DNA from 2 places in the Mesorhizobium sp. BR1-1-13 genome. Region 1 is predicted to be linked to the other one. Evidence: predicted binding sites of a transcription regulator. Region 1 holds the regulator's gene; the other holds the start of a gene.
The links. Region 1 encodes PhoB, which activates phosphate uptake and scavenging genes when phosphate is short. Its sites were predicted from a motif close to TGTCATNNANCTGTCAT; they were not measured.
Positions count from the first base shown of each region.

Region 1 (4,626 bases):
CGTCGACCTTGTTGTCGTTGGCGGTCAGGAACTGTTCCATGTTCTTCTGCGCGTTGGCCGGCAGCCAGCCATCCGTATAGGCTTCGCCGACATTCTTGATCTTGCCGCTGTCGATGGCATCCTTGAGCACTTCCATCGAGCCGGAGAACAGGAAATCGGCATTCGGATCGGCACCCGAGCCCTTAATGAAGACGTAGTTGCCTTCCGGCTTCACCTTGAACACTTCGCGGGCCTGCATGCGGCCGACTTCCTTGTTGTCGAAGGTCAGATAGAAGACGTCCTTATTCTCGATTAGGCGGTCATAGCCAACGACCGGAATGCCTTCGTCGAGCGCTTTCTGCACCGCGGGGCCGATGGCGGAGGCGTCCTGCGCCAGGATGATCAGCGAATTGGCGCCCTGCGAGATCAGGCTCTCGACGTCGGTGAGCTGCTTGCCGGGATTGGACTGGGCGTCGGCGGAAATATACTTGTCGCCGGCGGCTTCGATCGCCTTCTTCATGGCGGCCTCGTCGGTCTTCCAGCGCTCTTCCTGGAAGTTCGACCAGGAAACGCCGATGACCTTGTCCTTCGCCTGCGCGACCGACGCGAGCGTCAGCGACATGGCGACACCCGCCAGGATGGCGGCTGTGAATCTCTTCATCTTAATCCTCCCTGCGCCGCGTATGGCGCGACCAAACAGGCCCTTAGGCCGGCACAAAGGCTCTATTTTTTCGAGCCTCGAAAAAACACTGATCCATCGTCGGAACGCTGTCAACGCCGATTCTGATGTATTTTGATGCCCTCGGGAATTTTTTTCGAGCTCCGGAATAAATAATGACAGCCAAGGCCGGTTCTGCCAGTATCTGACGGTCGTCGGGGCCTGGGGAGAGAACGCGGCGACCGGGAGGATGCGAGGAACATGTCGGTCGGAATCCGCCACGACGATCTGCGCCGACGCAACCGGGCGATGGTGATCGCGGCCGTGCGCCGTGCCGGGCAGCCATCGCGCACCGAGATTGCCGCGACCACCGGGCTCAGCCATTCCACCATATCGGCGATCTCCTCCGACCTGATTGGCGAAGGCATCCTGGCGCAGAGCAAGCCGAGCGAGGCCGGTGCGCTGAAACGCGGCCGGCCGCAGGTCGGCCTCAGCCTCAACCCTGAAGCCGCGGCGGTGATGACCGTGGTGCTGTCGCTGAATTTCCTCTCCGTCGCAGTCATCGACTATGCCGGGCAGGTGATATCTGAAGAGCAGCGCCGGCTGGACACGCTGACCCTGTCGCGCGAGGCGCTGATCGATGAATGCGTGGCCATCGTCAGGCGGCGGTTCGAAGATCCCGACCTCGACGTCGGCAGCATCGCCCGTATCGCGCTGGCGATCCAGGGCATCACCGACACGGATGCGCGCACCATGCTGTGGTCGCCGATCACGCCGCAGACCGACATCGCCTTCGCCGACATACTGGAGACCGAGTTCGGCATTCCCGCCACCATGGAGAACGATTGCAACATGATGGCGGTGGCGCTGCGCTGGCGCGATCCCCAGCGCTACCGCGACGACTTCATCGCCATCCTTTTGTCGCACGGCATCGGCATGGGCCTGGTGTTGAAGGGTGAACTGTTCACCGGCACCCATTCATCCGGAGGCGAGTTCGGCCACATGATCCATCGCCCCGGCGGGGCGCTCTGCCGCTGCGGGCGGCGCGGCTGTGTCGAGGCCTATGCCGGGAACTATGCCATCTGGCGCAACGCTAGGCAGCTTGGCGAGGACACCGAGCCCGTCGACGTCAGCGACGCCGACATGCGCACCCTGGCGGCCTCGGCGCGCGAAAAGGACGGGCCGGAGCGCGAAGCCTACCGCAAGGCCGGCGAGGCGCTGGGCTATGGCCTTGGCAGCCTGTTCGCCCTGATCGATCCGGCGCCGGTCGCCATGGTCGGCGTCAGCGCGGCCGCCTTCGACCTGATCGAGCCGGCATTGCGCGAGGCGATCGCCCAGACCGCCGGCGGCCAGCACTCGAAATCGATTTCCTTCGACACCGAGCCGAACGAACTGCCGCTGATCCGCGAGGGTTGCGCCATGCGCGCGCTGACCTTCGTCGACCAGGAAATTTTCGCGCCGGGGGCACAAGCGAAATCAGGCATAGGCGAGAACGTTGCGTGACATATCCCTAGTCTTCGCGGATCGCATACCCCGCGCCCCGAATGGTGCGGATCACGTCAGGCATGCGGCCATTGTTGACCGCCTTGCGCAGCCGGCCGACATGCACGTCCACCGTGCGCTCGTCGATATAGATCGTTTCGCCCCAGACATTGTCGAGCAGCTGACTGCGCGAGAACACGCGGCCCGGGTGGCGCATCATGAATTCGAGCAGGCGGAACTCGGTCGGCCCGAGCCGGATCTCGCTCTTCTTGCGGTAGACCCGGTGCGATTCACGGTCGAGCACGATGTCGCCGACCTTGAGCACGCTGGACAGAACTTCGGGCTTGGCGCGGCGCAGCAGCGCCTTGACGCGTGCCATGAATTCCGGGGTTGAGAACGGCTTGACTAGATAGTCGTCGGCGCCGGTGGAGAGACCGCGCACCCGGTCGCTTTCCTCGCCGCGCGCCGTCAGCATGATGATCGGCAGCCGCTCGGTCTCGGGCCGCATCCGGAGACGGCGGCAGAGTTCGATGCCGGAAACCGCCGGCACCATCCAGTCGAGCACAAGAAGGTCAGGGACATTCTCCTGCAAGCGGATCTCGGCTTCGTCGCCGCGCGTCACCACCTCGACCTGATAACCCTCCGATTCCAGATTGTAGCGGAGCAGCACACCCAGCGGCTCCTCGTCCTCCACCACCATGATGCGTGGCGCGATCATCGACTGGTCACCCCTGCCGTCACGCCGCTGGCGCCGACATCGCCGTCTCGTCCTGCTTCGGGCGATTGGCGGGCAATTGCGTGCCGGTCAGCACATAATAGGCATTTTCGGCAATGTTGGTCACGTGATCACCGATGCGCTCGAGATTCTTGGCGCAGAACAAAAGATGCGTGCAGGCGGTGATGTTGCGCGGATCCTCCATCATGTAGGTCAGCAGCTCGCGAAACACCGATGTGTATTTGACGTCGATGCGTTCATCGTCGGCGCGCAGCTTGGCAAGTGCCGCGGAATCGCGCGCCGCATACTCCTCGATCACCCCTTGCACCTGGATCAGCACCAGCTGCGCCATGACATCGATGGAGTGCGACAGGTCGCGCGGCGTGGCGGCCAGGCCGACGGTGCCGACGCGCTTGGCGATGTTCTTGGCGAGATCGCCGATGCGTTCGAGATCGCCCGCCATGCGGATCGAGCCGACGACATGGCGCAGATCGTCCGCCATGGGCTGCCGCTTGGCGATCAGGGTGATGGCGCGGTCGTCGAGTTCGCGCTGGCGCGCATCCATGATCGCGTCGTCGGAGACGACGCGCTGGGCGAGCGCGTTGTCGGAATTCAGGAGCGCCTTGGTGGCGCCGCCGACCATCGATGAGGCGAGATCGCCCATGTCGCGGATCAGCCTGCTGATCTGTCCGAGATCTTCGTCAAAGGCTGCGACTGTATGTTCGGCCATGATCTTGGTCCTCGTGTGCGTGGGATCAGCCGAAGCGGCCGGTGATATAGTCCTGCGTGCGCTTCTCGCGGGGCGACGTGAAGATCTTCTCCGTGCGGTCGAACTCGACCAGCTCGCCCAGATACATGAAGGCGGTCTGCTTCGATACGCGCGCCGCCTGCTGCATGTTATGGGTGACGATTACGATCGTATAATCGGCCTGCAGCTCGTCGATCAGTTCCTCGATCTTGGCGGTCGACAGCGGATCGAGTGCCGAGGCAGGCTCGTCGAGCAGGATGACCTCTGGCTTCACGGCCACCGTGCGGGCGATGCAGAGGCGCTGCTGCTGGCCGCCCGAAAGGCTGAGGCCACTGGCGTTGAGCTTGTCCTTGACCTCGCTCCACAGTGCCGCGCGCTTCAGCGCCTGCTCGACACGGCCGTCCATCTCGGCCTTGCTGAGCTTCTCATAGAGCCTGACGCCGAACGCGATGTTCTCGTAAATCGACATCGGGAACGGCGTCGGCTTCTGGAACACCATGCCGATCTTGGTCCTGAGCAGGTTGAGGTCCTGCGACCGGTCGAGGATGTTCTGGCCGTCGAGCAGCACCTGGCCCTCGGCGCTCTGCTTCGGGTAGAGCTCGTAGATGCGGTTGAAGACGCGCAGCAGCGTCGACTTCCCGCAGCCCGAAGGCCCGATGAAGGCGGTGACGCTGCGCTCAGGCAGCGACAGGCTGATATCCTTCAGCGCCTTCGACTGGCCGTAGTAGAAATTGAGGTTCTTGACCTCGATCTTGGCTTTCTCGACCGCGACTTCGGGCGTGTTCAACTCGGTGGACAACATCGGTTTCATCTGTCCTCTCTGCGTCCGGTAAGGCTGCGGGCGAAGATGCTCAGCCCGAGAACCGTAAGGGTGATTATGAGTGCGCCGGTCCACGCCAGCTGCTGCCATTCCTCATAGGGGCTGAGAGCGAACTGGAAGATGGTGACGGGCAGGCTGGCCATCGGCGCGTTGAGATTGCTCGACCAGAACTGATTGTTGAGCGCGGTGAAGAGCAGCGGCGCCGTCTCGCCGGAAATGCGGGC
Region 1 is NZ_JAIUIH010000001.1:38,854-43,479, forward strand. Features, by position in the region: gene xylF (D-xylose ABC transporter substrate-binding protein) at 1-640, opposite strand, end outside; gene LB533_RS00210 (ROK family protein) at 899-2,140, shown strand; gene phoB (phosphate regulon transcriptional regulator PhoB) at 2,148-2,837, opposite strand; gene phoU (phosphate signaling complex protein PhoU) at 2,857-3,564, opposite strand; gene pstB (phosphate ABC transporter ATP-binding protein PstB) at 3,590-4,393, opposite strand; gene pstA (phosphate ABC transporter permease PstA) at 4,390-4,626, opposite strand, start outside.

Region 2 (4,626 bases), on a different contig from region 1:
CAGCGTTTCGCCGATCATGGCTATGAAGGCTGGTTCGTGGTCGAGGCCGAACAGGACCCGAAGAAGAACCCGCCGCTCAAGATGGCGCAGGTTGGCTACAAGGAGCTGATGCGCGTAATGACGGCCGCCGGCTACACGGTCGAGACGCAGGGCTTTCCCCATGCCTGATCGGGTTCTCGCCAGGCCGGGCTTGCTGTAGGTTGCCGCGATGAAAGATTCCGAGCACCCCTTTTTCCGGCCATTGTGGCGGCGTGTCGCCGTCGTCGCGGTCTGCGTCATCTGGTCGATCATCGAGTTCGCGAGCGGCACACCGTTCTGGGGCGTGATCGCGCTGGGCTTCGCCGGCTATGGCGTCTGGCAGTTTTTTTATCTCTACAAGCCGGCGGAAGAGAACAAGGCAACGCCTGACGGACCGAAGACTAGCGAACCCAAGGCCGGCCCTGAACCAAAGGAATGATTGGAGACGATCCTGTGGATCGGAGACTGCGTGCGTGGCGGATTGCATACGTTGGCTATTGGCCGAAACGCCTGGTCGAGGTCACGGAATGGATCCTAGGGTCTTCGCGACGGAGCTTCGCTCCTGCTTCGCCCAAGGATGACGAAGTTGGGGGTGGCCGACGATGGCCCCTTCATACGACCGGCTTGGCCAACCAATAGAATAGGAGAGCTCCCAATGTCGAAACTGCTCGTCAAGGCCGGGAAGGGCCACGGCCGCGTCGCGCATGTCACCCCGCAAAGCGCAGGCTGGACCTATGTCGGGTTCGACCTGCACCGGCTGGAATCAGGGCAAACGGCTTCGGGAACAACGGACGATCGCGAAATCTGCCTGGTGTTCGTCACCGGCAAGGGCACGGTCACGGCCGGCGGCAAGGATCTCGGCCTGGTCGGACAGCGCATGTCGCCCTTCGAAGGCAAGCCATGGTCTGTTTATGTGCCGCAGGGATCGGAGTGGTCGGTGACGGCTGATACCGGACTGGAACTCGCAGTGTGCTCGGCGCCCGGCCTCGGCGGCGGCCTGCCGGTTCGCGTCATCGGACCCGACGATCTCGGCCAGGAGGTGCGCGGCAAGGGCACCAATACGCGCTACGTGACCAACATCCTGCCCGAGGGCAAGCCGGCCGATTCGCTGCTGGTGGTCGAGGTCATCACGCCCGGCGGCCATACGTCGAGCTATCCGCCGCACAAGCACGACCAGGACAATCTGCCTGAGGAGTCCTATCTCGAGGAGACCTATTACCACCGCCTCAACCCGCCGCAGGGCTTTGCTTTCCAGCGCGTCTACACCGACGCCGACAAGGACGGCTCCCGCGAGCTGGACGAGGCGATGGCGATCGAGGACGGCGACGTCGTGCTGGTGCCCAAGGGCTATCACCCCTGCGCGGCTTGCCACGGCTATGACCTCTACTACCTCAACGTCATGGCCGGCCCGAAGCGGACGTGGAAATTCCACAATGCGCCCGAGCACGAATGGCTGATGAAGGCCTGACCGTTCCGGGTCTCGGCTGAAATTGTTGGTCCAGCTTGGAAAAATCGTCGGCTAAGGACCCGCGGGGTCGATTTGCCTTCGAAAACCCTTCAAAGCTTCGTCAATCCGTCATGGAAATCACCTATGGCAACGGGCTGACGAGGATTTTCGATGCGCTACGCCATCTATTTCATCCCCCGGCAGGACGAGAAGCTGGCGCGGATCGCCGCCAATTGGCTGGGCCGTGACCCGTTCGGCGCCGCGACGCGACCGGTCGAGGCGGTGGGCGACCTGTCGGCGGCGGAAGTCGCCTTTCACACTGCATCGGCACGGCGCTATGGTTTTCATGCGACGCTGAAAGCCCCTTTCCGGTTAGCGGCCAACGAAACCGAAGCCTCGTTGCGCACAGCGCTCGACCACTTTGCCGGAGCGATGCCAGTTGTGACGATCCCGCGCCTCGTCGTCAGCCAGATCGACGGTTTCTTCGCGCTGGTGCCGGAGGCGCCATTGCCTCCGCTCAATCGCTTCGCCGATGACGTGGTGCGCGATTTCGACCGCTTTCGCGCGCCGTTGACGGAGGCCGAGATCGAGCGGCGCAGCCCGGACTCGCTGAAGCCGGGCGAATTCCGCAATCTCTGCCAATGGGGCTATCCTTACATCTTCGAGAGCTTCCGCTTCCACATGACGCTTTCCGGCAGGGCCGGCCCACAGGAAAGCCCTCGTCTTCGCCTGGCAATCGAGGGCCTGTTCGCCGAGGTGCTGCACCAGCCGGTGCCTGTGGACGGGTTGACGTTGTTCATCGAGCCCGAACCCGGCGCCCCGTTCATGGTGCTTTCCCAGCACGCGCTCGGGCGCCGTCCGGCCAGGAAAACCGCCTGAAGCAACAAGCCGTAAAGGCCAGAAGAAACCAAGGACTGCCTGAAATGACCGCCGAGACCATTCTGAGCAACGCCCGCATCGTTCTTGCCGACGAGATCATCGACGGCTCGCTCCTGATGCGTGACGGTCTGATCGCCGACATATCCGCCGGCGCCGTCCGCGCCGGCGAGGACATGGCTGGCGATTTCATCATTCCGGGGCTGGTCGAGCTTCACACCGATCATCTCGAAGGCCATTATGCGCCGCGGCCGAAGGTGCGGTGGAACCCGATTGCCGCCGTGCTTGCCCATGACGCGCAAGTGGCGACCGCGGGCATCACCACCGTGCTGGATGCCTTGCGTGTCGGCATGGACGAGGATGCCGATCTCAACGCCGCCGACATCCGCAAGCTCGCCGATGCGATCGAGGACAGCGTGCGGATGGATCGATTGCGGGCCGATCATTTCATCCACCTGCGCTGCGAGGTCTCGGCGCCGGATTGCCTCAGGGCCTTCGCCAATTTCGAGACGGACGAACGGGTGAAGCTCGCTTCGCTGATGGACCATGCGCCGGGTCAGCGCCAGTTCGTGAACCTCGAAACCTACGCCTACTACTACCAACGCAAGCTGAAGCTGACCGATCACGATTTCCAGAAATTCTGCGAGAAGCGGATGGGCGAATCGGCGCGGAATTCGGGACCGAACCGCGTCTTCATCGCCGCCGCCTGCCATGAGCGCGGCATCGTGCTTGCGAGCCATGACGATGCAACGACGGGCCATGTCGACGAAGCCATCGAGCAAGGCGTGCGCGTTGCCGAATTCCCCACCACCGAGGAGGCCGCCAGAGCCTCGAAGGATGCCGGGCTTGGCGTGCTGATGGGCGCGCCCAACGTCATGCGCGGCGCCTCGCATTCTGGCAACGTCTCGGCGCGCACGCTGGCCAGCGACGGGCTGCTCGACATATTGTCGTCCGACTACATCCCCTTCAGCCTGATCCAGTCCGCCTTCTTTCTCGGCGACGTCGTCGATAGCATTTCCCTGCCGCAGGCGGTTGCGATGGTGTCCAAGAACCCGGCCGAGGCCGTCGGCCTTTCCGATCGCGGCATCATCGAAGAAGGCCGCCGCGCCGACCTGGTGCGCGTGCGCCTCGACGACCACGTTCCGGTGGTGCGCACGGTCTGGCGGCAGGGGCGACGGGTCGCATGATGGTGTCGGCGTTGATCGAGCGTGAACTGTCGGCCGAGGCGTTTCCGATACGCGACGGCGTCTTTGTTGCCGTGGTGGGCCCGAGCGGCGCCGGCAAGGATACGATCATCGGCCATGCCAAGGCGCTCTTCGCCGACGAGACGCGGCTGGAATTCGTGCGCCGCGTCATCACCAGACCGAGCGACACGGCAAGCGAGGATCACGACACGCTGGCCGATGCCGCCTTCATCGAGGCCGAAGCCGACGGCGCCTTCGCCGTTTCCTGGGAAGCGCACGGCCTGCGCTACGGCCTGCCGGCCGAGGTCGATTGGGCAGTGGCCAACGGCCATGTCGCCGTCGCCAATGTATCGCGCGCGATCATCCCTGCCTTGCGGGAACGCTATGCCAACCTTGCCATCGTCGAGATCACCGCTTCCCCCGATGTCCTGGCCGAGCGGCTGGCGATGCGTGGCCGCGAGTCGCGCGGCGAGGTGCTGGCACGCCTGGCGCGCAGCGCTACCGTGACCTTGTCTGGCCCCGATGTCACCACGATCGACAACAGCGGTTCGCGCGAGGCGGCAGGCGAGCGCTTCGCGCAGGTGCTGCGCAAGGCGATGGCATTCTCCGATATGTCGGGACTGATTGCCTGAGGTGTTGATCTTCAGATGGTGCCGGCCTGACCTGAATTATGCCGCGTGTCGGTCGTGATCGGCACGACGCGTGCTGGCCGGCGTTGCCGACGGTTGTGTCGGCGCGTCCAGAACCGCGACGTGATGGCGGTACACCATCTCCCAGCCTTTCCAGCCGGTAAACAGCAGGATGCAGACAACGATCAATGAAAGCAGCACTCCCCATGGGCGAACTGCCGCTTCGGCGCCTTGGCTGTAGCGAAGATAGAAATTGATCAGTGCCAGAACGACGGCGGTCAAATTGCCGACCATGTGATACCAGGCGTCCGTCAGGGCGCGGATGCGCGGCTCGCCCAGGAAATCGATGAAGCCGGCGACCGCCGCCAGGAGAGCCATGACGATGGCCGCCCCAATCAGCCATATCGACGCGCGTGCCCAGAAGGCGTCGGCAGTTCCCCAGAACATCAAGTCGGTGACAAACGCCCCGACA
Region 2 is NZ_JAIUIH010000014.1:52,362-56,987, reverse strand. Features, by position in the region: gene iolE (myo-inosose-2 dehydratase) at 1-168, shown strand, start outside; gene LB533_RS25900 (DUF3329 domain-containing protein) at 209-457, shown strand; gene iolB (5-deoxy-glucuronate isomerase) at 674-1,486, shown strand; gene LB533_RS25890 (DUF1045 domain-containing protein) at 1,637-2,344, shown strand; gene LB533_RS25885 (alpha-D-ribose 1-methylphosphonate 5-triphosphate diphosphatase) at 2,389-3,528, shown strand; gene phnN (phosphonate metabolism protein/1,5-bisphosphokinase (PRPP-forming) PhnN) at 3,525-4,157, shown strand; gene LB533_RS25875 (DUF2231 domain-containing protein) at 4,194-4,626, opposite strand, start outside.
Region 2: the regulator PhoB is predicted to act here: its motif matches at 1,582-1,598, upstream of LB533_RS25890 (DUF1045 domain-containing protein).